DNA from 4 places in the Paenibacillus sp. FSL H8-0034 genome. Region 1 is predicted to be linked to each of the others. Evidence: riboswitches for the same ligand, from Rfam matches in the RefSeq annotation. Region 1 holds a riboswitch; each other region holds the start of a gene.

The links. A riboswitch is a leader RNA that binds a small molecule or an ion and turns the genes downstream of it on or off. The one in region 1 is predicted to bind ZMP and ZTP.
Region 2: it holds a riboswitch for ZMP and ZTP, as region 1 does, so the genes downstream of both, pabB (aminodeoxychorismate synthase component I) here and NST47_RS33855 (DJ-1/PfpI family protein) in region 1, are expected to answer to the same signal.
Region 3: it holds a riboswitch for ZMP and ZTP, as region 1 does, so the genes downstream of both, NST47_RS24170 (bifunctional 5,10-methylenetetrahydrofolate dehydrogenase/5,10-methenyltetrahydrofolate cyclohydrolase) here and NST47_RS33855 (DJ-1/PfpI family protein) in region 1, are expected to answer to the same signal.
Region 4: it holds a riboswitch for ZMP and ZTP, as region 1 does, so the genes downstream of both, rpiB (ribose 5-phosphate isomerase B) here and NST47_RS33855 (DJ-1/PfpI family protein) in region 1, are expected to answer to the same signal.

The regions. Positions count from the first base shown of each region.
Region 1 covers NZ_JBBOBS010000001.1:7,564,241-7,572,217, forward strand. Annotated here, with positions in the region: gene NST47_RS33835 (dihydrofolate reductase family protein) at 1-281, opposite strand, end outside; gene NST47_RS33840 (NUDIX hydrolase) at 521-901, opposite strand; gene NST47_RS33845 (hypothetical protein) at 844-1,086, opposite strand; gene NST47_RS33850 (GNAT family N-acetyltransferase) at 1,083-1,904, opposite strand; gene NST47_RS33855 (DJ-1/PfpI family protein) at 2,104-2,697, opposite strand; ZMP/ZTP riboswitch at 2,757-2,836, opposite strand; gene NST47_RS33860 (hypothetical protein) at 3,000-4,475, shown strand; gene NST47_RS33865 (aldo/keto reductase) at 4,625-5,599, opposite strand; gene NST47_RS33870 (MBL fold metallo-hydrolase) at 5,764-7,065, opposite strand; gene NST47_RS33875 (ABC transporter permease) at 7,104-7,977, opposite strand, start outside.
Region 2 covers NZ_JBBOBS010000001.1:4,181,948-4,187,342, forward strand. Annotated here, with positions in the region: gene nrdE (class 1b ribonucleoside-diphosphate reductase subunit alpha) at 1-1,937, shown strand, start outside; gene nrdF (class 1b ribonucleoside-diphosphate reductase subunit beta) at 1,957-2,922, shown strand; ZMP/ZTP riboswitch at 3,067-3,146, shown strand; gene pabB (aminodeoxychorismate synthase component I) at 3,440-4,555, shown strand; gene NST47_RS18965 (NUDIX domain-containing protein) at 4,530-5,090, shown strand; gene NST47_RS18970 (hypothetical protein) at 5,081-5,257, opposite strand.
Region 3 covers NZ_JBBOBS010000001.1:5,335,680-5,343,656, reverse strand. Annotated here, with positions in the region: gene gyrA (DNA gyrase subunit A) at 1-835, shown strand, start outside; gene NST47_RS24185 (hypothetical protein) at 832-999, opposite strand; gene NST47_RS24180 (MarR family winged helix-turn-helix transcriptional regulator) at 1,200-1,607, shown strand; gene NST47_RS24175 (tetratricopeptide repeat protein) at 1,689-2,522, shown strand; ZMP/ZTP riboswitch at 2,557-2,638, shown strand; gene NST47_RS24170 (bifunctional 5,10-methylenetetrahydrofolate dehydrogenase/5,10-methenyltetrahydrofolate cyclohydrolase) at 2,701-3,546, shown strand; one part of gene NST47_RS24165 (IS3 family transposase) at 3,766-4,015, shown strand; one part of gene NST47_RS24165 (IS3 family transposase) at 4,015-4,886, shown strand; gene NST47_RS24160 (ABC transporter ATP-binding protein) at 5,116-5,868, shown strand; gene NST47_RS24155 (ABC transporter permease) at 5,865-6,629, shown strand; gene NST47_RS24150 (DUF6438 domain-containing protein) at 6,696-7,097, shown strand; gene NST47_RS24145 (RluA family pseudouridine synthase) at 7,227-7,922, opposite strand; gene NST47_RS24140 (class I SAM-dependent methyltransferase) at 7,926-7,977, opposite strand, start outside.
Region 4 covers NZ_JBBOBS010000001.1:209,072-217,048, forward strand. Annotated here, with positions in the region: gene glyA (serine hydroxymethyltransferase) at 1-419, opposite strand, end outside; gene NST47_RS00920 (TIGR01440 family protein) at 497-1,066, opposite strand; gene rpiB (ribose 5-phosphate isomerase B) at 1,102-1,560, opposite strand; ZMP/ZTP riboswitch at 1,722-1,802, opposite strand; gene NST47_RS00930 (low molecular weight protein arginine phosphatase) at 1,889-2,467, opposite strand; gene NST47_RS00935 (manganese efflux pump MntP) at 2,575-3,138, opposite strand; gene NST47_RS00940 (L-threonylcarbamoyladenylate synthase) at 3,222-4,292, opposite strand; gene spoIIR (stage II sporulation protein R) at 4,419-5,150, opposite strand; gene NST47_RS00950 (N5-glutamine methyltransferase family protein) at 5,313-6,347, opposite strand; gene prfA (peptide chain release factor 1) at 6,352-7,425, opposite strand; gene ychF (redox-regulated ATPase YchF) at 7,523-7,977, opposite strand, start outside.

The DNA of each region.
Region 1 (7,977 bases):
TTGTCCATCGTGCCGGAAATGACGATCTTCTTAACATCCTGCAGCCATTTGGCATGCTCCATATCGTGCCTCGACGCATTCGGATTGTCCAGCACCATGGGCCAGTAGTTCTCCATCATGTGATACGTCGTGCGTCCGTAAACGGGAGCTCCGACTTCGGCTACGATCTCCTCGGCGTATTTCTCTAATTCCTCGTTGTACGGAATCCAATCGAGTCCTCCGTTCGAATCCGACGCATACCCGTCCAGCGACACATGCATGAACAATACGAGTTTTCTCATATCCATTTCTCCTCCGATTTCGAATTTATTTTGTTCGATTTTTTTGGCCGTTGGCCCGTGTTTAATCCTGCTGTTACGTTCATTATAAATCATTACGTTACGTAAGGTTCAAGTGGAAATCTGAATTTTTTTGAAGACAACAATGCTGCGCAAAACTGCTCGTTACTTTAATAAACAAAAGAAGAGCTGCCCAAAGCAAGCCTCTCGACTATAGTTCTTTGTTACTTCAACAAACTGTATTAAGAATTGTGATTAATAGTTCCTCTGAGTACATAGGGTGCTATTGATTTACCAATTATTAATCCCTTTAACTCACTTGGTAGATGTATGTATTCTTCTGCTCTTTGAGGTTTCATCCAAGTAACTTCCTCAATTTCTTCTGGAAATGAGATATTTATTTCTCCACCAATTACATTCCCTCTAAAGGTAAAGAAAATTGTATGATGTTCCCTATCTACAAAAAACGCTTCACTTACACTGAAAATACCATTTAATTCAACCTCTAAGCCCGTTTCTTCTTTTACCTCACGAATAGCAGCTTCTTCAAGTGTTTCTCCCCGTTCTACTGTTCCACCAGGAAGTGAATTACATGAATCAGCAGCTGATGCGAATGAAAGTATCCATGTTCATTTCCATCATGACCTGATTGACCTTTTGGGTTATCGCTTGCCAGATAATGCTTAGTAAAGTACAGTTTGTTTATCTCAAACCATTCATCGTCCGATATCTTACCTTCAGACATTTCTTTAAATAGTGACTCATTAAATTCATTGCTCTTTTCTGCCCAATCAGCGTCGGCGCTCACCGCGGTTGCTCCAACACAAACGGCTGCGTCCGAGTCACGAACTGGAAGCCCTGTTTGCGCAGGATCGGCGCGGAGGTCGGCAGCGCGTCGACGAAGGCGTGCGTCCGGCCGCGATCACGGGCTTCCTGCAACCGCGAGGCGACCAGCACGGTGAACAGTCCCCGTCTCCGGTGTGTGGTCTTGGTGCGACCCCCGGCTAGTTCGGCGTAGGGCCCTCCGGGCCGGAAGTAGACCCGCCCACAGGCGACGGGCTCGCCGTCAACGTAGGCAATGTGGATGCTCATCTCGTCCGGATTCTCCTTCAACTTAAGGGCCAGCGCGCGCCGCTCCACCTCCACGTTGTGCCTGCCAATCTCGCGGGACACCTCGGCGTAGTCCACCAGGTCGCGCTCTTCTCGGACGATCCTGATCTCATGTTCGCCGCCGTCACCGAAGGCAGCCAGCGATGCCTCGTCCAATGGCAGGACCAACACTTCCTCCTCATCCTCGGCCTCGAACCCGGCGGCGACGAGCCGCTCGGGCAGGTCGATTGGCGTATCGTGACCGTAGTACTTCCACTCCAGGCTGTAGCCGCCGGAGATGGCGGCATCCCGCTCCCGGCGGATCAGGTTATCGGTTTCCTCCGGCGGTAGGCTGGCGAACACGATCCGGCACTCCGATCCGTCTGTGGAGCGATCCACGACCACGTCACCGCTGGCAGACGGCACGCCCAGTGACCGTCGCTCGGCATCCAGGCCCGCCAGGATATCGGTTCTTATGATCTCGTCTGTTTCATACACCATTTTCGCTTTCTCCAGAGCCTGGTTTTCCTTGTCCATGTTCGACACGTTCTCCTGCCTCCCTTTGTTTCGGGAAATTTTGTTTCCCTCTTACTCTATTACGTCTGTCTGCCCTCAACACAATTTTAAACGATTTCAACTACCCTTACAGAACGGCTGCTAAGTTACAACAACCTCCTGTTTTGCGTTAAACTGCCCGTCGAAAAAATTGCTTACTACTCCTTTTTTACAAGTATCTTTATACAATGTAGTCAGAATCGAGCTTACCTGTCTGATAGTAAGGATAATCCATTGATTTTTGTATTTTTTGAACCGTTTCTGCATCAGTAAAGCATTCAAGTAGGTACAGTCCTAGGTCAATTGAAGTAGCCACTCCACCACCCGTAATAACATTTCCGTCCCTAACAATTCTTGCTCTAACTACTTCTTCGCAATATGGTTCCAGAATGTCGTAAGCAGGAGGGTTTGTTGTTGCCCTTTTTCCAGTTAAAAAGCCTGCTGCCCCTAATAGTAATGCTCCTGTACAGACAGAAACCTTATATTTAACACCACTTGCCGTCTTTAACCATGTAAGAAATTCTACATCATTTTTAAGTTTTCTTGTCCCCCATCCACCTGGAACAAATATTAAATCATATTGAGATAAGTCAGGAGATACATGTTCTATTTTCATTTTGATGCCTAATTCATCTGTAACCTCCGATCGGGTTGAACACACATCCCAAGACACATCCTCCATAAGATTTAAGATTCTAAGACGTGTTATTGCATCATAAAACCCGACAAAATCTAACGTTGTCATTTGGTCAAACAGGATAAAAGCCATCTTCATTTTGAACACCTGACCTTTCTATTTTGAAGATAAAAAAAAAGCACTTGATCATTGATCAAATACTTTGCCCAGGCGTACGGCTATTTATCTGTGTACTTCCTCATGGTTCTCCATGTTTACGCCAGTCATACACAGTATTCACTTAAGAATAATCATACATAATAATTCCAATATTTACAAGACATAACGTTATGTCTAATAAGTAAACTACTCCGCTAACCTGTCCTTTACTTAAGTAGTAATAAATGACGAACAACTTTTTGCTCTATTTTGTGTCTAACATATGGAAAGGGGTGGTAATTATGCCAACATCAAAAGCATTCAAGCATTCTTATTCAGTTATGTTGGGAGTGTTTATTGCTGCTTTAACCATATACACGTTGTACACTTCAGAGGCTCTGGCAAGCGGGAGATGGAATGAACAGCAGGTAAAGCTTACATTGCTAGTCGATACACCTGTTTATGAGGAACAGTCCACTGATAGCAAGCCAGCTGGTGTCATATCAGCATTCCAATCGCTTCAAGTAATTGAAACAAGCAGAAGTGAGCAGGACACAACGAATCCATCGGACGGGTCCTGGTATCTCGTAAAGACGTGGTATGGCGATAAATGGTTGCGAAGCGGACCTGCGGTCATAAAAGAGAAATATTACCCAGTCCATTTGGAACTCACGTTTATGGGTGTCGAGGACTTATACGATTTTCCTGCGGATGATGAAAGTAACGGAGGGCAACTTTCCCCCCAGACGGTAACGACGCTTGGTCAGCTCTTCATTTGCAACGAAGGAGTCACTGAGGGTACCCAATCGGAATCAGATCACTGCCGATCATGGTATCGTATATTAACCTATTTAGGGGAAAAATGGATTGCCCCGACTAAAGCCATTGAGCATTACGAGAATCAACACTCAGCGGCAGCCCTTACCCCTTCAGCTGCATTCTACCAAGAAAAATTTCGTTCCAGCCGTGAGCTAGAGCCTCTCTTATCCAGATTCTCTATCGAGCCTGTTTCGATGCATACCGAAAATAATGTTGCCAGGCTTGAAGTCCGAAGACTTTACCAGCACCGCGAGAAATTAAACGACGAAGAGGTCGAAGCCCTTAAAAACGCTGTATTCCAATCACTTGGAGGTTATTTTCCTCTTTCGATTACGACGTATACTCTTTCGGACAAGGCTGATCTTGTCGGAAACATCATATCCATCGATAATACAGGTAAACGCGCGCTAGTTGTGAATTATAATAAATGGTCCGGTAAAGAACATCCTACTCCTGAAGCATATTGGATCAGGCTTCCCGATGATTCCAATATTCATAGATATGGGCAGGAACTTCAACTGAGCATGGATGACCTTAGGATTGGCCAGACTGTAGAGGTTTGGAAAGCGAAATTTACTTTAATGAGCTATCCCGGACAAACCATCGCCTATGAAATCGCAATCGTTGAAGATGCCAAACCAGGCGAGGAAGGTATCCCCTTAAGTACAATACTGGATCTTGATTTGACCCACATCGATAAAATAGAATTAAAGCTTAAAGACGGGAAGCCTATTATTATTCGAGAAGCCCACATCATACAGGCTATTTCCAAACGAATGCAACACATCCGTCTGCAAGCAGCCGATCAGTATCCGGCGGAATATGACACTTACACCATGTCGTTATATCAAGCAGACAGGAAAGCAATTTATTCCGGTAATCTGGTCCTTCAGCAGCTTCCTTACAGACCAACCTCTTTAACTATCGATCTTGATGAATTCATCAAGAAGTTGAAATAATTCACCGTGACAAATGCTCCTGAACCATGATTGTTATTGAAACTACCCGTTCCTTGAGCGAAATCCCTTCAGGGAAACCGCTTTTCCGTGTGTATAATTTAATCCAATCGATACCCGGCATTGGCATCAAAATTTATTTTCTTTTGACATCAACTGCTTACATAAGAAACGATAGCACCATCCAGCTCAATGTCCACTGCGCCCAGGCTGTCCTGCAAATGGTGGTGGTTTTTGCAGCCGACAATCGGAAACACCGGAAAGGGCTGTGCCAACAGACAAGCCACTGCTATCTGATTGGATGTGGCCTTATGTTGTCGGGCAAGCTCTTCGATCCGTTCCAATCGGGTAAAGTTGGTTTCATTGTGATACAGTCTGTATATATTTTTATTGCTTAATTCGGGCTGTACCTCGTGCTCTCTGCGATATTTTCCGCTAAAAAAACCATTGGCCTGCGAGCTGTATGGGATGAGTGCAACTCCTGTGCGGATATGCCAGTCGACCAAGGCCTGATCGGTTATAACCTGACTCGGATCTTTGATTGAACCTGGATTGACAGTTGCCAGGCTCCACAAATTGCTAACGGCAACAAACCCTGCATAGCCTTTGCTCACAGCATACTGCTGTGCTTGCTCCAAGCGCTCCAGTGTCCAGTTCGAGCAGGCATAATAACGAATATGGCCCTGCCGCACATGCGTCTCCAAAATATCAATCAGCGTCTCAACAGGAATTCGTGGATCATCACGATGCAAATAATACAGATCAATGTAATCAGTACCCAATCTCTGCAAGCTTCCCACGATGTCCTGCTCAATCTCTGCGGCTGATAGCCTCGAAACCAGCGGTGTATCCAGCAGAGGATGCCCACCTTTGGTCGCTATGATCAATTGATCCCGATTCCCTCTCTCCTTCATCCACCTACCCAAAAAACGTTCGCTGCTGTTCGGCTCGATAGGCAGCCAGTTCGCATATACCTCTGCCGTATCAAGAAAATTGCCACCGGCTTCCGTAAACGCATTCAAAATCCTCTTAGATTCCTCTTCATTGATTGAACCACCAATATCCGAGGTTCCCAAACAAATAACAGATGGCAGCAGATCTGTGTTTTTAATAGCTTTATACTTCACAATATCAGCCCTCCCGATTGAATTATGGATTGATTGGCACACAACTTCTATTATAGGCAATGGCTTTGATCGAAGTCTACTTACTTTAATCGCCTGATCACAAAGAAATACCCCCACCCGGACTCATGCCACAGGTAGAGGTAAATGTTGTAACTGCTATTTGGCTATTCCCGCCAAGTATCCCCGGCAGACAACGCATGTAGGTTAGTATATCCCTCTTTGCTCAGTTGTACACCTACCGCAGCTGTCGCCTGCTGACCCGCATGAACCAGAATCGAGTGCTCGCTTCCAAGAACGTCCAGCATGGCTCTGACATCAGGCAAACCCTGGTGCACCTTATAGCGTATAAAATGCACCTGACCTGCGTCATGTCCGAGAATTTCCATATGCTCCCTGGAGGCCATTAGCAGCCGATGCGCACAGCTTCCCTTAGCCAAATGTCCCGTCAAAATGACGCAGCAGGCCTTATCCTTGGTCAACTGCTCATAGTACCATTGACCGCGAGCCGATTGCAGCATGCCATCATTGGTCAATACGATCCGACTCCCCATTTCCGATACCGCCTGAAGCCGCCGTGCTTCACTATCCACGAAAATAATTCTCGGATCCACCAGACAAGCCTGAATACGTGCTATAGCTTCGGGCAGCAGCCATTCCGGTCCTTGCAGCAGCTGCTTCAATCCTGCAGTAATCTCCTGTTCTACATAAATGGGGACATCGGGAAATTGCTCCCTTGCCCACAGCAGCATCTCCTGACTGCGTCCATAGGTTGGCACAGGCAGCAGAACCGGGCCGCCTTGTCTCAACGTTTCATCGATTTGCAGCCGCAGCTGCTCCAGCTTCTGCTCTTGGGATTCTGTATCCATCCCATACGCGGCATCTATAATAGCCAGCTCGATGGGAGCCTCCAAATGCGCCGGTTGAGGGCGGTCTGCAGCTAATAGCAAAGATTCCGCTGTATAGTCACCTGAGTAGAATACCCGTCTGCCCTCCACATTCAGCAGCAGCCAGATGGACCCAGCCAAATGTCCGCTTCTTCCCCAGCATACGCTCAATCCCGGCCGTATCGTATACCATTCGCCGGAAGGCGTTTGCTCTTCAATGAACTTGTACTGGATCGCCGATATATCTTTATCGCTGTAAGGCAGCTCCGCATGACTGGAAGCCGCATACCCTTTCCAAGCCTTATAATAGGAAGGAAGCTGTTCGAAGGTGGCTCTTGTCGTCCATACTTCGCCGGTATAGCCCATCGTATACAGCATGGGAATCGCTATGGAATGATCCTCGTGGGCATGTGATAAAAATACCGCATTCAGCAGCGGAACCACATTTTCATCACACAGCGGGTATTCACCCGTGCCCTCCTTCTTCACCCCACAATCGAGTAAAACACGTGTTTGGCCTTGTTCAATCAGATAGCAAGAGCGGCCATGCTCGCCAGCACCACCCCATACTGTTGCTTGCATATATACATTCACACTCCACTAGATGTAAGGTTTACCGATTACAAATTTTTCTTGGCCGTAATTCGATTCAAGCCAAGCAGCATCAGCGTCGTCAAACCGACGGATACGACAGCCATTGCCATCCCGAGCGATACTTTGCCCTGCTCAAATTGGGCGAAAATATAGGTAGCCGACGTTTCCATCGATGGCGGTAAAATCATCAGCGAGGCGACCAGCTCACGAACCGATATCGTAAACGTCATCATCCAACCCGCCACCATACCCGGAATAATGAGCGGCAGTAAAATTCTGCGGAAGATGTAGGCCGGCTTGCCGCCAAATACCCGACCGGCTTGAAATAGCGAATCGTCCAGCTGGGCAAAGTTCGCTTTTACATATTGCACCGTATAAGGAAGGAAGAACACGACGTACGTCAGGACAACCATACCGTAGGTGTTATAGAGCGGAATCGGCATCCACGGCGAGTTCCAGAACAGGATGAGTCCAACGACAATAACGATGCCCGGCACGGTATTTGGCAGCAGGGCGAACAAGTCGGTAATTCTTTGCGGCCACGATTGTGACTTGCGAATCATCAGCGCAAAATATGTGCCAAGAATTACCGCAATCGTTGCGGCAATCAGCGACAGGCTGAGGCTGTTCATTAACGCCTGCATGCTCTTCGAGCCCCAGGTCAGCAGATCGATATAATATTGAAAAGTCAAATTGTTCCATTTCAGGCCAACTCCGCGCAGCTTCATCAGTGAAGCGGCAATGATGGAGAAATACGGTACAACTATCGCCAGCCCGAGCAATCCGACTATGTAACCCCAAGCCAGCAGCTTTTGCCATACACTCATTCGGTATATTTTGCCCCGTGTTCCTTTACCGCCAACGAGCGAATACGTGAACCTTTGGCTTACCATAGTCTGC
Region 2 (5,395 bases), 3.4 Mb from region 1:
GGTACATGATTGATAACGATTATTATGAAAATGTGTATGAACGCTACACTCACGATGAAGTCGATGAGATTTACCAAATCAGTCATAGCTTTCGTTTCGAGTTCCCGTCTTATATGGCGGCCTCCAAATTTTATACGGATTATGCGGTGAAAAGCAACGACCATTCCATTTACTTGGAGCATTATCCGGACAGAGTTGCAATTGTAGCTTTGTATCTGGCGGGCGGTGAGATGCAAATAGCAAGGGATTTGGCCACGTCCATGATGGAGCAGCGAATGCAGCCGGCGACTCCGACATTTCTGAATGCAGGGAAAAGCAGGCGCGGTGAAATGGTATCCTGCTTTCTGCTGGAAACCGATGATTCGCTCAACTCGATTAACTATGTACTCGGTACCTGCATGCAGCTTTCGAAAATTGGAGGTGGTGTAGCGGTCAATTTGTCCAAGCTTCGCGGTCGTGGTGAGCCGATTAAAGGTGTTGAGGGCGCGGCCAAAGGAATTATGCCGGTACTCAAGCTGATGGAGGATGCATTCTCCTACGCAGACCAGATGGGTCAACGCAGAGGTTCAGGAGCAGCCTATTATCATATTTTTGGATGGGATGTCATGGAGCTTTTAGATAGCAAGAAGATTAACGCGGATGAGAAAATGCGGCTCAAGACATTATCGATTGGTTTGATTGTGCCTGACAAGTTTTATCAGCTTGCTGAGGATAACAAGCCGTTGCATCTGTTTGCTCCTTATTCTGTTTTTCAAGCGTACGGAAAATACCTGGATGATATGGATCTTGATGATATGTACGACCAACTGCTGGCCGATAACCGGGTGCGTAAAAAGACAGTGATGAGCGCACGGGACATGTTAATCAAAATTGCGATGATCCAGCTCGAATCGGGTTATCCTTATATCATGAACAAAAGCAACGCCAACCGTTCCCATCCTCTGAAAAAGCTGGGTACGATCAACATGTCAAACTTGTGTACGGAAATCTTCCAATTGCAAGAAACTTCGGAAATCACCGATTATGGTTGCCCGGATCTGATCCGTCGGGATATAAGCTGCAACCTCGCCTCCCTGAACATTGCCAATGTCATGGAATGGAAAAAAGTGAGGGAATCTGTCCACGACGGGATGACCGCCCTAACAGCCGTAAGCGATATGACGAACATCGCCAATGCGCCGGGTGTTGCAAAAGCAAACCGGGAGCTGCATTCGGTCGGATTGGGAGCTATGAACCTTCACGGCTATCTTGCCAAAAATAAAATCGCGTATGAAAGCGATGAGGCTCAAGATTTTGTCCGCACTTTTTTTATGATGATGAATTATTATTCCTTGGAAAAAAGCATGGAAATTGCAAAAACGCGTGGCGTCACATTTACAGGCTTCCAGCATTCGGACTATGCGAATGGTACGTACTTCGACCGTTACTTGACAACGGACTACCGACCGGTTACCAGCAAAGTGAAGCTATTGTTCAGCGGGATTCCAGTTCCGTCTCCGGAAGACTGGGAGAATTTGAAGGCTGCTGTGCAGAAGCATGGATTATATCACGCTTACCGCCTGGCAATTGCCCCGACGCAGAGCATTTCATATATTCAGAACGCTACATCAAGCGTGATGCCGATTGTGGAGCCGATTGAAACCCGCACCTATGCCAACTCAACCACCTATTACCCGATGCCGTACATGAGCCGGGATAATTTCTTTTACTATAAATCTGCCTATCAGATGGATCAATTTAAGGTGTTGGATCTAATTGCTGAAATTCAAATACATGTCGATCAAGGAATCTCAACCGTGCTCCATGTTAACAGTGACATCACGACAAGGCAGCTTGCTCGCTACTACATTTATGCAGCTAAAAAAGGATTAAAATCGCTCTATTATACCCGGACGAACAGATTGTCCATCGAAGAATGCATCAGTTGCTCCGTTTAGGGGAAGGGGAAAGATGAAAATGAGTGTTTGGAAAGCTGTAAATTGGAACCGTCCGGATGATGATTTTACCGACACTTTCTGGAAGCAAAATATGATGCAGTTTTGGACGGATGAAGAGATTCCTTTGTCGGATGATCAAATGTCTTGGCTGACGCTGAGCCATGACGAGCGGGAGCTGTATATGAAAGTACTTGGGGGGCTGACCCTGCTGGATACGGTTCAGGGTGGCGTTGGCATGCCCAAAATACTTGAATGGGTTGACGGGCTGCAGCGTAAAGCCGTGCTCGGTTTTATGGGGATGATGGAGCAAATTCATGCCAAATCTTATAGCAGTATTTTCACAACACTGGCTTCAACTGAAGAGATCGACAACATTTTCAGCTGGATAGAAAGCAATCGTTGCTTGCAAATCAAAGCAGAGACGATCTCCCAATATTATAATGGCATTAAGACGCGTGAGGATTTGTATTTGGCGATGGCGGCCTCTGTATTGCTGGAGAGTTATCTGTTTTATAGTGGATTTTTTTATCCGCTTTACTTGGCAGGGCAAGGTAAAATGACGAGTAGTGGTGAAGTCATTAATCTGATACTGCGTGATGAAAGCATTCACGGGTTGTATATTGGCATGCTCGCTCAAGAAATATATGCGCAATTGGATGAAAACGAGCAGCAATCGGCATTCGATAAGCTTCAGAGTCTTATTCGCAATTTGCATAGCAATGAAGAGCTGTACACAGAGGAACTTTACCAATCTGTAGGATTAACTGACGAAGTGAAAGCATTTATCCGCTATAATGCCAACAAAGCATTCATGAATCTGGGGCTCGAACCTATATTTCCAGAGGAGGATATTAATCCAATAGTCCTGAATGGAATCAGCACACGTACAAAGCAGCACGATTTCTTTTCCAAAAAAGGAAACGGATATGTTCGTACCCTTCATGTGGAGGCATTGACGGATCGTGATTTCCTATTTGATTTTTGAAACGAATCCGTTATAGCCTAAGGATATGACCAGATATAGTTTAATTCAGTTACCTTATACCTACCGATTTGTGATATCTTTCTTGTAACAAAGCTGTTCTAGCTTAATCTATGGACTGCGTATTTAACTGGTATAGATGGAATATTAGATATGTGTGACTGGCGTAAACGTGGTGAACCACGAGGGAGCACATATTCATATCGCCGTACGCCTGGGCAAAGTATTTGATCTTAGGATCGAATGCTTTTTTACTTTAAGGGGGAATGCTCGAATGGGTTATTTTAAAGATTCGCGGAAAATGATTTGCAGACCATGGTGTACCTCAAGCCAGATTGGAAGGAAGCCTTACAATGCCTATCTGAAATGACGAGCAAGGATGAGCTCGCAGTCGTATCTGGAACCCTGTATGTAATTTCCGATGTAAGATTCTGGATTCTATACGAAACAGACTCCTATAAAGGCTTGTAATCTGGCATAGATTAAAAGGTTATCAAGCAACAGAAGCGGAGGGTAGGATATGAAGCTTGAACCAACTATCATCATTGATTTTAATCAGAAAAGAATGAAATTTGAGAAGCCTCTGCAGATTTGGCAAACCCACAAATTGGAGGAGATCAGTGGGATTTTTGAAAAGGTTCAGGAGGCTATCGATGGGCAGTTCTATGTGGCCGGTTATGTCTCATATGAGTGCGCACCCGCTTTCGAGAGACATTTCAGCGTGTGTGAACCTGATGCAGAGTTTCCTTTAGTGTGGTTTGGTGTCTATGAGAAGCCAGTAGAAGAGGACGACATAGCGCCGAAGGGGATGTACTCCGTTTCAGACTGGAGTGCAGGTACGAACCGCGTGGAGTATACAAACCATATTAAAAGCATTCATGCGGCGATTGCTCGTGGAGAGACGTACCAAGTCAACTATTCCACGCGTTTGAAGGCTAAGTTTACTGGAGATGATTTTGCCTATTACGAAGATTTGCGAGATGTCCAAACTAATTATTCTGCATATTTAAATGTGGGGCGCTATCGGATCTTATCGGTTTCACCAGAGCTTTTCTTCCACTGGAATGGAGAGCACATTCGTACCAAGCCAATGAAAGGTACTCTTCCCATAACGGGCAGCAAACAAACTTTGTTCGAATCGGAGAAGAACCGCACAGAGAATGTGATGATTGTGGATCTCCTTCGGAATGATTTAGGTCGGATTGCCAAGACAGGCACTATTAAGGTTCCACATCTGTTTGAAATCGAGGAATATCCTACGTTGTACCAAATGACCTCGACCATAGAAGCCAATACACAACCTGGGGTCACCCTGTTCGATGTATTCCAGGCCATGTTCCCATGTGGGTCGATAACCGGGGCACCCAAAATTTCTACCATGAAGATGATCTCATCCTTGGAAAAGGAGCCGCGTCATATTTATTGCGGTTCCATTGGGCTCGCTGTACCGGGCGAGGGTATCACGTTTAACGTGGCCATCCGCACAGTTCTTGTAGATTCGTATACGCAGCTGGCTGTGTATGGAGTAGGGGGAGGAATTACCTGGGATTCAACCGCTGAGGACGAGTATGATGAGATGAGAACGAAATCGAGAGTATTGACATATCGGCATGAGCGGATTGGAAGTCAAACATAAGCATAAATTATGGCTGTCCTTAACAAAAAGTAAGTTGGTGGTAATAATGAATTATGAGTTTCTTGGGGCTTTGCCCAATCAAAATATAATCTTAACGAAGAAAAGTTTAATTGAAGAAGCTAATTGTGTACTGATTTTCGCCTTCTATCAAGGTAAATTGGTTCTTGTTAAGCATCATTGTCGCGGTTGGGAACTACCTGGAGGGAATAGGGAGGAAGGCGAATCAGTTACACAAACGGTTATCAGAGAGATGTATGAAGAGACTGGTGGTGAACTCGATTCGATTGAAAGGATTGGACAATATTTAATTTTTGAACAAGCTCGTCTAGTATTTGTGAAAAATATTTATATTTCAAAGGTGAGTGTCCTTAGGGAGCTGCCGAACGGATTTGAAACCAATGGGGTCATGCTGCTGGATACGATTCCAAAGCAATCGGAATTTGTGAATGACCCCACATTTAGTCCATTAATGAAAGACAATGTATTCCTGATTGTATCCGACTGGATTAAGGATCATCATTTTACTCAAAAGTGAAGCGTTTTGTTACACAGATTCAGCCAACGCTCACGCGTCGCAGGATCTGTGTATTCGAGATGACAAATGAGGGTTTCCAAGTCTTCAAAAGTGAAATTTTGAATGAAAGAGGCTATAATTCGTTCGTCTTCCACATGGGACAAAAAATGAATCAAATCGTAACGCATTTTAGTCCTCCTCGTCGTCATTCGACTTGTTATTAACTCATGGAAAAAAAAGGAATAAATACAATTAATAAATAAAAAAGGTGTCCTTCCCGGAATGAGCATAGGGGGAAGACACCTCATTTTGTTAAATGATGGATC
Region 3 (7,977 bases), 2.2 Mb from region 1:
CCTTAAAGAGGGCGATTACCTTCGTTACCTGCTTGAGGTCAATACGCTGCAGAATCTGCTGATCTTTACACAAAAGGGGCAGTATTATTTGCTGCCCGTGCATCAGGTTCCCGAATATAAATGGAAAGAAAATGGAACCGCGATTGTTAATATTATTCCTGTTCCGAAGGATGATCGTATTATCAGCGTCATTCCGGTGAAGGATTTTAACGAGCCGAGCAAGTCATTCGTATTCGTTACGCGGCGGGGTCAAGTTAAACGTACGGAGCTGAAAGAATACGCAACAAGCCGTTCCATAGGCATTGTCGCTTGTAAAGTTGCCGATCAGGATGCGATTATTAGTGTGAGGCTGAGCAGGAACGATGAGGATATCATGCTCATCACGAAGCAGGGAATGGTTATACGCTTCAAAGAAGACGAAGTGAACGCGATGGGTCGTGCAGCTGGTGGAGTACGTGGAATCCAGATGAAGGATGACGATGAGGTTGTGAGTGCGGAATGGATCAAGGGTGAAGAAGGCGAGCTGCTCGTTGTTACGGACCTTGGATTTGCCAAGCGCTCGCTCATTCTCGATTATCCTATTCAAGGACGCGGAGGCAAAGGAATATTTACCTTCGAATTCAGAGAAGGCGCCAGAGTGAAGCCAAATGGTGCAAGTCTTGTTAAAGCGTTCGTCGTTAAAGATGAATTATTGCTGACAGCGATTCTGCAGAGCGGCAGTCGACTCTCCTTTTCCTCGGAGAAAACACCGATTGAACAGCGGAAATCTACAGGTCGTCAAGTCATTGGTGTTACCAAAACAGATCTAATCATAGATATGCTGAAAACGGACTAGTCATAGCTATTCGTTTCCGGTTCCAGCTTTTCTGCGAATTGCAGCAGCAGCTCCAATACGGCCCACACGGGCATCGAATCGTCCAGACGTTCGAGCCACTGTGGGTCGTTCAATATGCCTCTTTGAATTGCGAGCTGTCCAATATGCTGCTTCCAAGTTTCCATAACCTGATCACTCCTTCTTATGATTTGACAAGCTCTGCCGATAGTCGAATGCCTATGCTGCACTATATGTTGAAAGGCGTCTAAAGTTCCTTTTTTTTATCGATTAATGTCTCAAAGTATTTATGGCATTAATCTTTAAAAGAAATCGAGTGGATGATATACTTAAGAAAAGTATGGATCTACAGGAGTGATGAGGCAAAGTGGTAACTCAGGAGTTTGCAAAGCTATGGTGGAAACTATCTAAGGATTTGCGCACACATATGGATCTTCAATTGTCACCAACGTTAACGGAAGGTCAATTGACCGTACTCGAGCTGCTCATAGGCCGTGATCGAATGAAGCCCTCGGATTTCATTGAATTTCTGGCAACAACACCTGCTGCGATAACTACTTTATTGGATAGAATGGAAAAAGCCGAGCTGCTCTCCCGTTCCCGTGACGAGAAGGACCGTCGTATCGTTTGGGTAGAGGTAACGGATAAAGGCAAAGCGGAATGTTTGCGGGGTACGGAAATACGAGAGCGCTTTCTGCAGCAGTATTTGAGCCGAATCTCCTCGCACAATCAGCAGCTGCTTGTGTACCTGCTTGGCAAGGTGGCAAACGCTTAGCTTGAAATCATGTTCAAAGTGGATTGTCTGAGAGTAACGGGCTGCATAAATATTGGACTTTAATGGCTGTGGAGGAACCTCATGAAAGCTCTCATCAAACCGCTTCTTGTTATCGTCGGTATGATTATTATTGTGATCATTGTTTTTAATGTAAATATTTGGGCTGGATTTGGCCTTATTGCTGCTATTATTATATTTGCCGCATATACATCCCGTGCAAGTCTTTATGCGCTGCGCGGCAGCAGGGAGTTTGCCAAAGGGGAAACCCCGCAAGCCCTTGAATGGTACAAAAAGGCTTATAACAGTAAGCCGTGTCCGGATAAGCATCGAATTGGCTATGGGTATCTGCTGATGCGCACGGGGGATGCCAAGCAAGCTGAGCAGGTTTTTGGTCCTCTTCTGAAAGCTACCAAGAGCCGGGATACACTTGTACAGGCCCAGTGCAATCTGGCTACGGCGTATTGGCTTCAGGGTAAGCAGGACGAAGCGGTGGCTTTGCTCACAGATGTATTAAAGGAGTACAAGAATACGCTTGTATATGGCAATCTTGGTTATTTTAAAATTCTTCATGGTGACCCAGAGGAAGCTTTGACGTTCAATCTTGAAGCTTATGCTTATAATGGGGACGACCTTACGATCCTGGACAATGTTGCCCTGAATTATTATAAATTGGGACAATGGACACTCGCTGAGGAAACGTATCAAAAATTGATGCTGAAGTCGCCTAAATTTGCCGAGCCTTATTACTACTATGCTCAAACCTTAAAGCAGCTTGGAAAAACAGATGAAGCCATTGAGCAAATCAATCTGGCTGCTACCAAAACCTTATCCTTCGTAACACCGCTGACGAAAGAACAGATTGAGCAGGATGCATTGCGACTGCGTGCGCTGGAGACAGATGCAAATAATAGTTGATTTTTCTCATCAATAGCGGTATATTCGTCTTCACCAAGCTATGTGTGACTGGCGGAGCATGGGCAACCATGGGGGAGCACATAGAAGCATTTTCGCCGTACGCCTGGGCAAAGGTAAGGAGTTCATTCTCCTTGCCTTTTTGCGTTTATACGATGGATCAGCGAAAGGATGAAGGAACATGCATAAGACGCTTATTTTGGATGGCAATCAGGTATCTAGGACAATCAAGGAGCAGCTCAAGGGGAGAATTGAATATTTGGCTGCGAAGTCGATTGTACCTTGTCTGGCAACGATTCTTGTGGGCAGTGACCCTGCCTCGGAAACCTATGTACGTATGAAGGGCAATGCGTGTAAAAGGCTGGGGATGGATTCACGGCGTATTTATCTCGACGAATCGATAACAACGGAAAGCTTGATAGAGACCATTATCTCACTAAACAACGATCCTGATGTACATGGTATTTTACTGCAGCACCCCGTACCCTCACACATTGATGAACGGGCAGCCTTCGAAGCGATCAGCATTGATAAGGATGTCGACGGGGTGACTGCTATCGGATTCGCTCAAACAGCCTTTGACTACGGCAGATTTCCTTCTTGCACACCTGCTGCAATTCTTGCTATTCTGGATGAATACGATCTATCCATTGAAGGCAAACACGCTGTCGTTATCGGCCGCAGTCCGATTCTAGGCAAGCCCGTATCCCAAATGCTGTTAAATCGCAATGCAACAGTAACGATCTGCCATTCCAAAACGCGTGATTTGGCCCAAATCGTTCGTTTAGCCGACATCGTCGTAGCTGCAGTCGGCAAACCGAAATTCGTACAAGGTGATTGGATCAAGCCCGGCGCCGTCATCATGGATGCCGGTTACAACCCCGGTAATATCGGTGATGTCGATTATGACGCCTGCTTCTTGCAGGCCAGTGCGATCACCCCCGTTCCTGCTGGTGTAGGTCCTGTCACAATTGCTATGCTGCTTAAGCATACCGTAGACGCAGCCTTTTATTCCAATCAACTGTAATCAGCACCCGCACTTAAGCCTGCACCTGCACCCAAAGTCAAGCTTGTCCCGCAGGGGCCAAAGCGGCCCGAGAACCGTAAAGCGTGCACCCGATCAGCACCCGCACTTAAGCCTGCACCAGCACCTAAGTCAAGCTTGTTGGATCGGCTACACTAAGCTGGACAGAAAAAATAAGGGCTTGTAGAATAGACCTATCATACTAAGGAGCGGATCTCTACAATGCCTAAACAACAACGACGCACGTTTACAACGGAATTCAAAAAGCAAATGGTGCAGCTCTATGAAAATGGAAAAACCAGAGCAGCGATTGTGGAGGAATATGACCTCACAGCATCTGCTTTAGACCGCTGGATCCACCAATCCCAGACAACAGGCTCCTTCAAAGAGAAGGACAATCGCTCGGCAGAAGAAGAGGAATTGATGGCTTTGCGAAAAGAAAACCAGCGTCTGAAAATGGAGGTGGATATTTTAAAGCAAGCCGCGCTGATCATGGGACGAAAGTAGCTATCATCCAGAACAACCGTGATAAATACTCGGTATCAGCACTGTGCGACGTCCTGCAAATCGCAAGAAGTACATTTTATTATGACGCCCAAGAACGAGCCACTGAAGATGATGTCACCGAAGCTATTGTGGATATCTTTCTCAAGAACCGAAAAGCCTACGGTACACGCAAGATCAAAGTGAAGCTTTACGAGCGCGGGTTCATCGTCTCCAGACGCCGCATTGGCCGCATCATGAAAGAGCAAGGGCTCGTTTCCACTTACACGGTGGCACAATATAAGCCCCATAAATCGTCCTGTAACGAAGCGACAACGACCAATGTTCTAAAGAGAGAGTTTGAGCAAACGGAAGCTAAACGCTTTGTCGTCAGTGATTTGACGTATGTGAAAGTCCAGAACCGATGGCATTACATTTGTGTGCTAGTAGATCTGTTTAATCGCGAAATTATTGGTCATAGTGCAGGTCCGAACAAGGACGCTGTCCTGATTACCCGTGCCTTCGCAACCGTTAAGAGTGATCTACGCCAGATTCAATGGTTTCATACCGACCGTGGCAGCGAGTTCAAAAATCAAAAGATGGATGAGCTCTTAGAGACGTTTGAAATCGGTCGATCGCTAAGTATGAAAGGCTGTCCTTACGACAACGCTGTGGCTGAAGCCACTTACAAGATCATGAAAACAGAGTTTGTGAACCAGATGAACTTCCAGAGCCTTCGCCATCTGGAATTGGAATTATACGATTACGTCAACTGGTTCAACAAGCATCGCATCCATGGAACCTTAGGCTATATGACGCCTGTTCAGTATCGACAAGAAGCCCTTAAAAAAGTTGTCTGATTTACTGTTGACAATCCATGTCCCGCAGGGGCCAAAGCGGCCCGAGAACACCATAGTCCGCATACGAAAATACAGCACCCAAAGTCAAGCGTGTCCCGCAGGGACGATAAGCGCCCCGAGAACACCAAAGTCACTCTACAGCAAGGGAGTCCAGAGGGCAGCGCCCTTTGGAGCCCTCCCTATTAGGGAGGGTTTGGGAGGGTCCTCCCCCATAAGGAAGGTGAACACAATGTCAATCCTCCAAATTCATCAATTAAGAAAACAGATCCAACAAAAGGAACAGCGTGTCCTATTCGATGACTTCTCAGTCGAGATAATTGAGCCTGCGATCATATCGGTGCTGGGAGCTTCCGGTCAAGGCAAAAGCACATTGCTGCGGATCATTGGCATGCTGGACACCCCAGATAAAGGCACTCTTACTTATCGAGGCAAGCTGTCGAATGAATGGCAGCCGCCTATGTGGCGCAGCAAGGTGAGTTATGTCGCTCAGCAGGCCGTAATGCTGCCAGGAAGTGTGGAAGACAATTTACGAACGGTGAGCAGGCTGCAAAAGCAGCCCTTTGATCGTGAATTGACCATGCAGCTGCTGGAAGCCGTTCAGCTGGAAAGTTTGGATTGGAGCAAGCGTGCAGAGGATTTATCTGGCGGAGAGAAGCAGCGCGTGGCTCTAGTTCGCTCGATGCTGCTGCGTCCGGAAATATTTTTGTTAGATGAGATAACAGCTTCACTTGATGTAAGAAGCAAGCAGGCGGTAGAAGAGCTCCTGTTGGATTGGCATCGTCGTGAAGGGACAACATTCATATGGGTTACTCATGATCTGGAGCAGGCTCGTCACACGAGCAGCCAGGTATGGTTTATGGCTGAGAACAAGCTGTATGAGAATAGCCCGACAAGTGCTTTTTTTGAACGTCCGGAAACGGATCTCGCACGTAGGTTTGTGCAAGTATCGCAAGAACCTGTGGGAATTGGGGAGCAGCGATGAGTACAACCGCGTTGGGCTTTACACTGGCATTCATATTTATTACGATATTCATTTCCATGCGTCAGAAGCTTGGTTTGGAAAAGGAAATTTGGATCGGGACAATTCGCTCTGCCGTGCAGCTCCTGCTGGTTGGGTATTTGCTGCAGTTCGTATTTAATACGAATCATCCGGCGCTGCTGGTGCTGATTATCGCGATTATGATTGCAGTAGCAGCAGCTAATTCAGCCAAGCGGGGAAAAGGCCTCACAGGTGTGTTCTGGCGCGTTGCAATGTCAATTGGCGCAACAGAGGCGGTTACTATGGGCTTGCTGCTGGTGCTGCGGATTATCGAGCCGACTCCACAATATATCATACCTCTGAGCGGTATGATTATTGGCAGTTCGATGGTCGTCTCCGGATTGTTTCTCAATCAGATGCACTTGAATGTGCAAGCTTCCAAAGGCGAGATTGAGGCTCTGTTATCGCTGGGAGCAACCGTCAGGCAAGCGATCCAGGTATCCCTGAAGCGTTCGGTCAAATCCAGCATGATACCGACAATCGATGGGATGAAGACGATCGGGCTGGTACAGCTTCCAGGTATGATGACGGGCATGATTGTTGCCGGAGCCGATCCGGTTGAAGCCGTTCGCTATCAGATTCTGATTGTGTTTATATTGGCAGCCTCTGCCGCTTTATCTAGTATGATGCTGGGTCTGCTTAGCTATAAGCTCTGGTTTACTGAGGATGAGAAGCTTCATATAATGGCCAAGCAGCAGGATTAAGCCAAGCGCATCATCCGATCGTGGACTTCCATCAAGGGGTTCGCTGCTAAGCTTGAAGGAGGAAGCATGTTCAAGAGTATTTCGCTGGAAAGGACCGTCTGCTTGGGCAGCTGTCCAATTTATAAAGTTGTATTATTTGCAGACGGAACGGTTTTCTGGGAGGGTGAAGCGTTCGTACACTGCTTGGGCAATCACGAGTGGATGATCTCCACTAATTCCGTTGAATCGATCCAACAGCTTCTCGACAGATTTGACTTTCGTTCCTTTACATACGAGCCGGTGCTTTGGATGGAAGATCTTCCTTCATGTATGATCACAGTGGAGTACATGGATGATGAAATCATTGTTCTTGATCACCCATACGGCATCACCGAAGTGGACAAACATATCACAACTTTTGAAAAAGCATTGGAGTACTTGATTGGAACTGCTCCCTATGTGAGGAGTGAAAATAAACGCAGATCCTAATAAAGTGGCTCCAGCTATTATTTCAGTACCACTAAGGCTATGCATAATCAGGAGCTTAAACCGAAAAACCCACCTGTCTCACTCATAGAGAGTGGCTGGTGGGTTTCCGGCAATACGTATTTATCAACACTATAGTTCCCACAAAGACCATGGATAAGCCGATTGCGGAGGCGTTGAGCTAAAGCTTAAGGCTTCTTTGGTCGTTGGGTGCTCAAAGCCAAGCTCCGTTGACCAGAGCGCGATTTGCTGACCTGGTTTTGTCAGATGAGCCCCATAGCGCTGATCACCGACAAGCGGGCAGCCAATAGCTGCAAATTGGACACGAATTTGATGGGGCCTGCCCGTGTGCAGCTCAACACTAACAAGCGAACAGCCCTCTCGATGTCCGAGCACCTGATAATCGAGAATCGCTTCTTTTGCTCCCGCAGCATTGGGGGATACGACAGAAACCATATTGGTTTTGGTATCCTTGAGCAAATGATGGCGTAATGTTGCCTGCTCCTGCTTGGGTCTACCGTGAATAACCGCTATATACCGTTTACGGATGTTTCTTGTCCTTACGGCATCCGACAGCCTTGAGGCGGCTTTGGAGGTTTTGGCAAATACCATAACGCCGCCAACGGGACGATCCAACCGATGCACCAAGCCAAGGTACACATTACCTGGCTTCTGATGACGATGTTTCAAGTCCTGTTTAATAAGCGTCAATAAATCGGGGTCGTGGGAATCATCCTCTTGAGTCGGTACGTTTACAGGCTTGATCACGACAATGACATGATTATCTTCGTACAAAACGGGTATTGATGAGAGTGCTTCGTTCGACAAGGACTAGGCCTCCCAACGTCCCAGTATACCGCATGGCAGCATAAGCTTGGACGCC
Region 4 (7,977 bases), 7.4 Mb from region 1:
GAAACGAAGTTGTATAGAATACCGGATGCATTAACCGGGCTGCCGTGGGTCAAGTGGCCGCCATGAGCCAAGCTCATGCCCAATACCGTATCTCCAGGCTGCAGAGCTGCCAAGTAAACAGCCATGTTAGCTTGAGCACCAGAATGCGGTTGTACGTTAGCATGCTCAGCTCCAAACAATTCCTTGGCACGGTCACGAGCGATGTCTTCTACAATGTCTACATACTCACAACCGCCATAATAACGTCTGCCAGGGTAGCCTTCAGCATATTTATTAGTCAGAACGGTACCCATTGCTTGCAGCACTGCCTCGCTGACGAAATTTTCCGATGCGATCAATTCGATTTTGTCGCGTTGACGGCCGATTTCAAGATTCATAGCCTCCACGATTTTGGGGTCCTGCTTACGTAATTGCTCCATAATAAAATCCTCCTTTTAGTTTTTTGCAGATAACTTACTTCTTACTTCGTAAGCCTCCACATGATAGTTAGTTGGGTTTATTCACAAAATCCGTTGTCAGCAGAATTCTCTTCTACCACATATACAGCCCGAGCGCCACCAATGAGCTTCGGACGGGTGTAGGCCATCTGAACCGAGGCATGGCCAATGATCCGGATTGAGGGACGCAGCGGAATTGCGACAGGTTTCAAATGCATCCCGATCAGCGTTCCCCCGATATCTATGCCCGCATGGGCCGACACGGCTTCAACGAGACAGGCCTGCTTCAAATGTTTATAGGCATACGAAGCCATAGAACCGCCTGCACGCGGAACGGGAATCGCCGACACCGGCTCCAGCCGGTAAGCCAGCATCGCTGCACGCTCCATAACCAACGCCCGATTCAAATGCTCACAGCATTGAAATACCGGGTAAAAGCCAGCCTCGGCGCGAACGGCCTCAATCGCAGCGAAGATAGGCTGGGCAGCCGTTTCTGTGCCTGAAGTGCCAATGTGGTGACCCAGCACCTCGCTCGTACTCGTCCCGATGACAAGCAGCTGTCCCGCCTGGATATTACCTGCCTGTACCAGCTCACGCAGCACTTGTTCTACCTGTGACTGAATGTCCATACCCCGTTGCCTCCTTCGTCAAGCTGTACGAATGATTACGATTGAGGAGTGACTTTGTCTTCCAATTCCATGACTTTATGAATGCGGTTCACGTGACGTTCACCGTTGGAAAACTCGGTTTCCAACCAAACCTTCACAATGGACTCAGCCAGTCCCGGTCCGACAATACGTTCTCCCATTGCCAGTACGTTGGAATCATTGTGCTGACGGGTCATTTGGGCCGAAAACAGATCGTGTACAAGCGCACAGCGAATGCCGGCGATTTTGTTAGCAGCAATCGTCATTCCAATTCCCGTCCCACAAAGCAAGATCCCTCTGTCGGCCGTTCCTGCGGCGACCTTATTGCAAACCTCGATCGCATAATCCGAATAATCCACGGAATCCGTGCTATGACAGCCTACGTCTGTCACATCATGGCCTAAAGACTGCACAAGTTTAATAATTCCATCCTTCAACTGAACGCCTGCATGATCAGAGCCTATTACTATCTTCATTTGATGCGCCTCCTGACAAGTTTTCTGGACACTATCGTATGATGAGTTGATTGTCATCCAATTTGTCCATTATACCGTAATGCATACAGAAAAATGAAATCAAATATGGTGAATCCTAAACGAAAAAAGAGCATACTGCATGCCACTATCAGCACTGCAATGCTCTTTGCCCAGGCGACCGGCCGTATGCCCCGATGCTCCATTGTGGTTAGCCCCACTCGTCGCCAGTTACATCAGGTCCTGCTTCTTATTCTTATCATAACGGAAATGATCAAGGCTGTAAAGCCGTAAAACAACCTATTTCCTTGAACTTTTTTTCAAAAAAGTCTCACGCTTTAAGACGTCGTACCAACCGATGCAGGCATTCCTCGATTTCCGCTGCGCACTGTCTGTATAGCGATAAAGATCCGCCGAACGGGTCAGCAATATCGTAGTCAGGCAAAGACTGCTCCAGTTGTCTCACTCGCGCGCGTTCCTCCATTGTCACCTGCTGGGATAAAGACTGCTTGAACTGAAGCTCAGCAATCAACGCAGCCAGCTCGTCCATACGCGCTTTAGCGGACGGATCATCACTCACAAATTCTTTGAGTGTGTGCATCTTGTCTACGAATGCAGGGAAACGCTGGATCGCTTGCTGCTTGTGACTCGTGGTCATGGTGAGCACCACATCTGCCCAGTCCAGCAAAGAGCCTGTTAATGAGGAAGAGCTAATCGCCTGCAAAGCATCTTTTTCCCGCAATATAATTGCCGCATTGGTGGAAACAGGATAGCCATCACCCGCTGAGGTCCCGGCCGAACGGACTTCTATGTGATTCATCCCCTGCTCTTTCAGCATCGCGCGAAGCATACCTTCTGCCATCGGACTGCGGCACGTATTCCCGGTACACACAAACAATATTCGGTTCATTAGAAATCCCCGCCTTTCTCCTCTATGATGATTGGCTGTTGAGCCCTATTCCTATTGTACCTCAAAAGACGTAAAAATGGATATGTAGCTGTAGCCCTGAATCCGATTCATAATAAAAAGCGTGCACCGAATGCCAGCAAAATGACTCCACCTACGGCTTCTCCGTACTCTCCGACCCAATGTCCCGCTTTACGGCCGAGCATCAATCCGGTAATGGACATGATTCCTCCTACCGTACCGAACATCAGTACCGTCAGCGCACGGTCACCGGCAAACATGCCCAGCGATACGCCGACGGAGAATGAATCGATGCTGACACTAATCGCAAACAGCAGCATGCCCAGAAGGGTTTTATGATCAACGGATTTCGCCGCCTCCCCTTTCAAGGAATTGTAGATCATATGTATACCAAGAATCACAAGCAGGATGCCTCCCGCTATCGTTGCTACTCCACCTAATAACGAGCCCATGTAGCTGCCCATAAACATACCCACAAGCGGCATGACCATATGGAATACCGCAATCATCAGGCTCAGCTTGAGAATATCCCACTTTCGTATGCCCTTCATCCCGATTCCGATACCCAGCGATAATGCATCCAAACCTAAGGCTACTGCCATGACCAGTATGGTTATGAATTGCCCCACCATCAGTGGTGACGCCCAGTCCATCTCCTGTCGACCTCCTGTCCTGTTCTTCATCAACATATGCGGACAAGTAGAGAATCATGACTGAGTATGGACTTGTAGCTGTGCTACACGTGGATAATACGGCTGGCTGCCGCTTTGCGCAGCCGATTCATAATAGCGGCCCCGATACCCGCTTCGGGGCAGGCCTCGGCTACGATGAAGTCCGCGCCGGCTTCATCGAACTGGCGCAGCGCGGCGTACAGCCCGTGCGCAACGGTTTCAAGGTCGCCCAGGCTTCCGCAGGCGACAACGGTATCCGCGCGCAGCGCATCGGCGTGCTCACGATAAGTGAGTACGCCTGTGCGCTCTCCGCGTGCGTGGGCTTGGTCGAGCTCGCGCTGGAGGCGAGCGAGCACCTGTTCAGGAGCAGAGCCCTGAACGAGGGTCATCGCACCGCGAGGCGCGTAGTGCGCGTACTTCATCCCAGGCGCACGCGGCGCTAAGGATGAATCTGGATGTACAGAGGCTTCGCGCACCTCGATGCCAGGCAGCGCAAGGATCAATTGCTCAGCCGATACACCACCTGGACGCAAAATATGAAGCACACCACCTTCATCCCCGTTCGGTGCTGTGTATTCGACGACTGTGGATTCCAGACCAACACCTGTAGCCCCCCCATCCACAATACCGTCAATACGACCGGCCAGATCATCGTATACATGTGCGGCTGTTGTAGGGCTTGGCCGACCTGAGCTGTTCGCACTGGGGGCCGCTACCGGACAGCCGGCAGCCCTAAGCAGCTGCAAGGCGACCGGATGGTCCGGCATACGCAGCCCAACCGTAGACAGGCCTGCTGTGACCAAAGGGGAGAGAACGCCTGGTTTGATAGGAAGAACGACCGTCAGAGGCCCCGGCCAAAAAAGATCCAGCAAACGCGAAACAGTCTCATCCGGAGGAGCCGCCAGCTCTGCCATTTGAGACCGATTTGCAATATGTACAATAAGTGGATTATCTGAGGGCCGTCCTTTTGCCATGAAAATCTTATTGACCGCATCTGTCTGCCGGGCATCGGCACCAAGGCCATAAACCGTTTCCGTAGGAAACGCGATCAACCCACCTTCGCGAAGAATTCGCGCGGGCTCTGTCAGCTCCTGTAGCTCCAGATCGTCGCCAGCAGCTTTCCATAATTTTGTCATTCGCTTAGGTCTCCCATCTGTGCAGGGTCCATCTTTGATGGTTCATGGTTCAAGATTCCTGCATGTGTTCATCATGATATGTATTGGGTTTCAGGGACTTTCCCTGTAGTTGATCTAGTTGATCATTTAAGCAAATATCTTCTTCAGTAAATCCCACAGAAAGAAATGAATTTCCGGCTGCACTGCTTCAGTCTGAGCCTGAACAAGCTTGTCCGATGGTGTGCTTTTTCCTTCTGATTTCAAGTCTGTCGATATCTTTTGTCCCGCCTTGGCAGCAGGTGATCCCACGTCTGCAGCGAGCTCCTTGGATGGTTTGGCAATAACCTCGGAATCTACAAAGCATAACGGTGGGAACAGCACGCACCACCAATTTTGACCCTCTGCCGCTCCAATCGATACACGAAGCGCTTCATAATCGCCAGCAGGGTAAATTTGACTCCCGTACATTTTGGCCGGGAAAGGTACAACACCCAACTCCACCTGATAGGGAGTAGTGAATCCATATTGGCCCAGTGTCTTGCCAACGATTCGATCCAGCTCTGGTAAATGGGCACGAACGGCAGCACGAGCTGCTTCCATGGCCTGCGGCTCAGTAACCCACTGCTGCATTTCCTCGATAATGGCATCACGTACCTCGCGTTTGATCCATTGGTCAGCCGGTGAATCGGAATTGGCCAAAATCCGCAGACGGATCGATTCCTGAGGAATACTACCCGCTCCATTCGTCCGTTCTGCCTCAGAACCTATTCCCGATGCAAAAATGATAGAGGACTGAAGATTGGCTTCCCAGCTGCAAATCAGGATGATGAGTGCAAATATAACATAGATATGATGGCGGTAACCGTTGGTTTTTCTCATGAATGATACCTTCCCTCTCGCGTTTCGCTGCGTCTTGTTTTCTAGTAACAGTATGCACCGATTCGAGAGAGGTTAAACCTATCATTCTATGATTCTAGTAATCTATCTCTCATAGATAGATTCACTCTTTTGTTAATGTCGACCAAGCAACAATCAAGGTGATCATCGCTCGGGATAGCGGATCGCAATCACATGACGTGCAATTCCTGCCAAGTCCGGGATGATCCGCATTTCATCCCATTCTCCCGCCTGGCTCAGTAATTTCGCCACCTCGTCTGCCTGGCCCATACCCACCTCAAGACCAACCAGTGCAGGCAGCCGTTCCAGCTCAGCCAGCTGTGCCGTCAGCCGGCGGTACAGCTCAAGCCCATCTGCGCCTCCGTACAGCGCAGATCGCGGCTCATGCAGCCTTACCTCCGGCTGCAGCCCAACCTCATCCGCCTCCGGTATATACGGCGGATTGGATACGACCACATCGAGCTGCAGTCCGCGCTCGATGTAAGGCACGAGCAAATCACCTTCAAGGAAGGTGACTTGCTCGCCAACCCCATGGCGCTCCGCATTCGCCTGAGCCACTGCCAGCGCAGCTGGCGATATGTCTGAGCTCACGACGCGCCACTGCGGGCACTGCACAGCGAGGCTCACCGCGATCGCCCCACTCCCTGCACCTATGTCGGCGATAAGCGGCCGACCGGCAGCTGCACCTTCGGTATCCGCCCTATGCTTCGCCTCCAGGCCTTCACCAGCAGCCTCGCCTTGAGCAGGCTGCTCATCCAAGGAGGCCGGATCTCGATCAGCTCTGGATTTCACGCGGCTTCCTTCCACTCCAACAGCCATCTCCGGCCACAGCTGCTTGCCGATCAGCACGATCTGCTCAACCAGCAGCTCCGTCTCCGGCCGCGGGATCAGCACCGCCGGTGTCACGGTGAAGGGGAGCCCGTAAAACTCCTGCTCCCCAAGAATATACTGCACCGGTTCGCCAGACGCCCTGCGAGCCAGAAGCTCTCTCCATCGAGCTTCAAGCTCCTGCGGGAACGGCTCCTGCCAGCTAAGCAGCATCTCACTGCGCGTTAACCCGAGCAGATCCTGCAGCAGCAGCTCTGCACTGCTGGCAGCTTCACTTGCCCCATGCTGCAACAAAAAAGAAGAAGCCTCCACATAGGCTTCACGAATAGTCAACTTATGTTCGAAGGACATCTGTTTACGCTTGCTCTCCCCGATCCATCAATTCCGATTGCGCAGCAATCGTCAGCGTGGAAATCAGCTCATCCATGTCTCCATTCAAAACCGCATCCAGACGATGCAGCGTCAGACCGATACGATGATCAGTCACACGGCTTTGCGGATAATTGTAAGTCCGAATTCGCTCGCTGCGGTCACCAGTGCCAACCTTGCTTTTCCGGTCGCCCGCATACTTGTTCATTTCTTCCTGCTGAAACTTATCAAAAATCCGCGCACGCAGCACCTGAAGCGCCTTTTCCTTATTGGAGTTTTGCGATTTGCCATCCTGGCAAGTAGCCATAATCCCTGTTGGAACGTGAAGCACACGAACTGCTGATTTGGTTGTATTAACCGACTGTCCGCCCGCGCCGCTGGAGCAGAACGTATCGACACGGATGTCACTGTCATGAATTTCAATATCGAATTCTTCCATCTCCGGCATAACCGCTACAGTAGAAGTCGATGTATGAATCCGTCCGCCCGATTCCGTGGTCGGAATCCGCTGCACACGGTGCGCTCCGCTCTCATACTTCAGCTTGCTGTAGGCACCCTTGCCATTAATGGAAAAAATAATTTCCTTAAAGCCACCCAAATCGTTCATGCTGACATCCATAACCTCAGTCCGCCAGCCTTGAACATCGGCAAACTTCGTATACATCCGATACAGATCGGAGGCAAACAATGCCGCCTCATCTCCGCCAGCCGCGCCGCGGATTTCCACAATGACGTTCTTGTCATCATTCGGATCCTTGGGCATCATCAGGATATTAATCCGCTCTTCAAGCTCTGTCTTACGCTCCGACAGCTCATCCAGCTCCATTTTTACAAGCTCGCGCATGTCCTCATCCAGCTTCTCGTTCTGCATGGCCCGTGCAGCATCATACTGCTCGACAACGCCTTTATATTCGATATAAGCGTCATAAGCTTCCTGCAGGTCCGACTGCTCCTTGGAATACTCGCGCAGCTTCTTTGTGTCGCTCGTTACGTCAGGATCACACAGCAGCTCGCTCAGCTTCTCATAGCGACCTGCCAACGACTGTAACTTGTCAATCATACCAATCACTCCTTATCCGTTAGTTAAGACCACATCATCCGTATAGGTTCAAATGACCAACCACTATGCTTACATCGTTCCCGCGTCCGATGCTTCGCTATACGTTGAAGCGGAAATGCATCACATCTCCGTCCTTCACGACGTATTCTTTTCCTTCCAGACGTACTTGGCCCTTTTCCTTGGCGCCATTCATCGAACCGGCATTGACCAGATCCTGATAAGCAACAACCTCAGCTCGAATAAAGCCACGTTCAAAATCGGTATGAATCACACCCGCCGCTTGCGGTGCTTTCGTTCCCTCGACAATCGTCCAAGCACGAACCTCTTGTACGCCAGCTGTAAAATACGTGTATAAACCGAGCAGGCGATAAGCAGCCTTAATTAAACGGTTCAAGCCCGATTCCTGCAAGCCGAGCTCTTCGAGGAACATCGCTTTATCCTCGCCTTCAAGTTCGGCAATTTCCGATTCTACCTTGGCACTGATCGGCACCACTTCCGCACCTTCAGCCGCGGCGAACTCGCGAACCTTTTGCACATAAGGGTTATCATCAG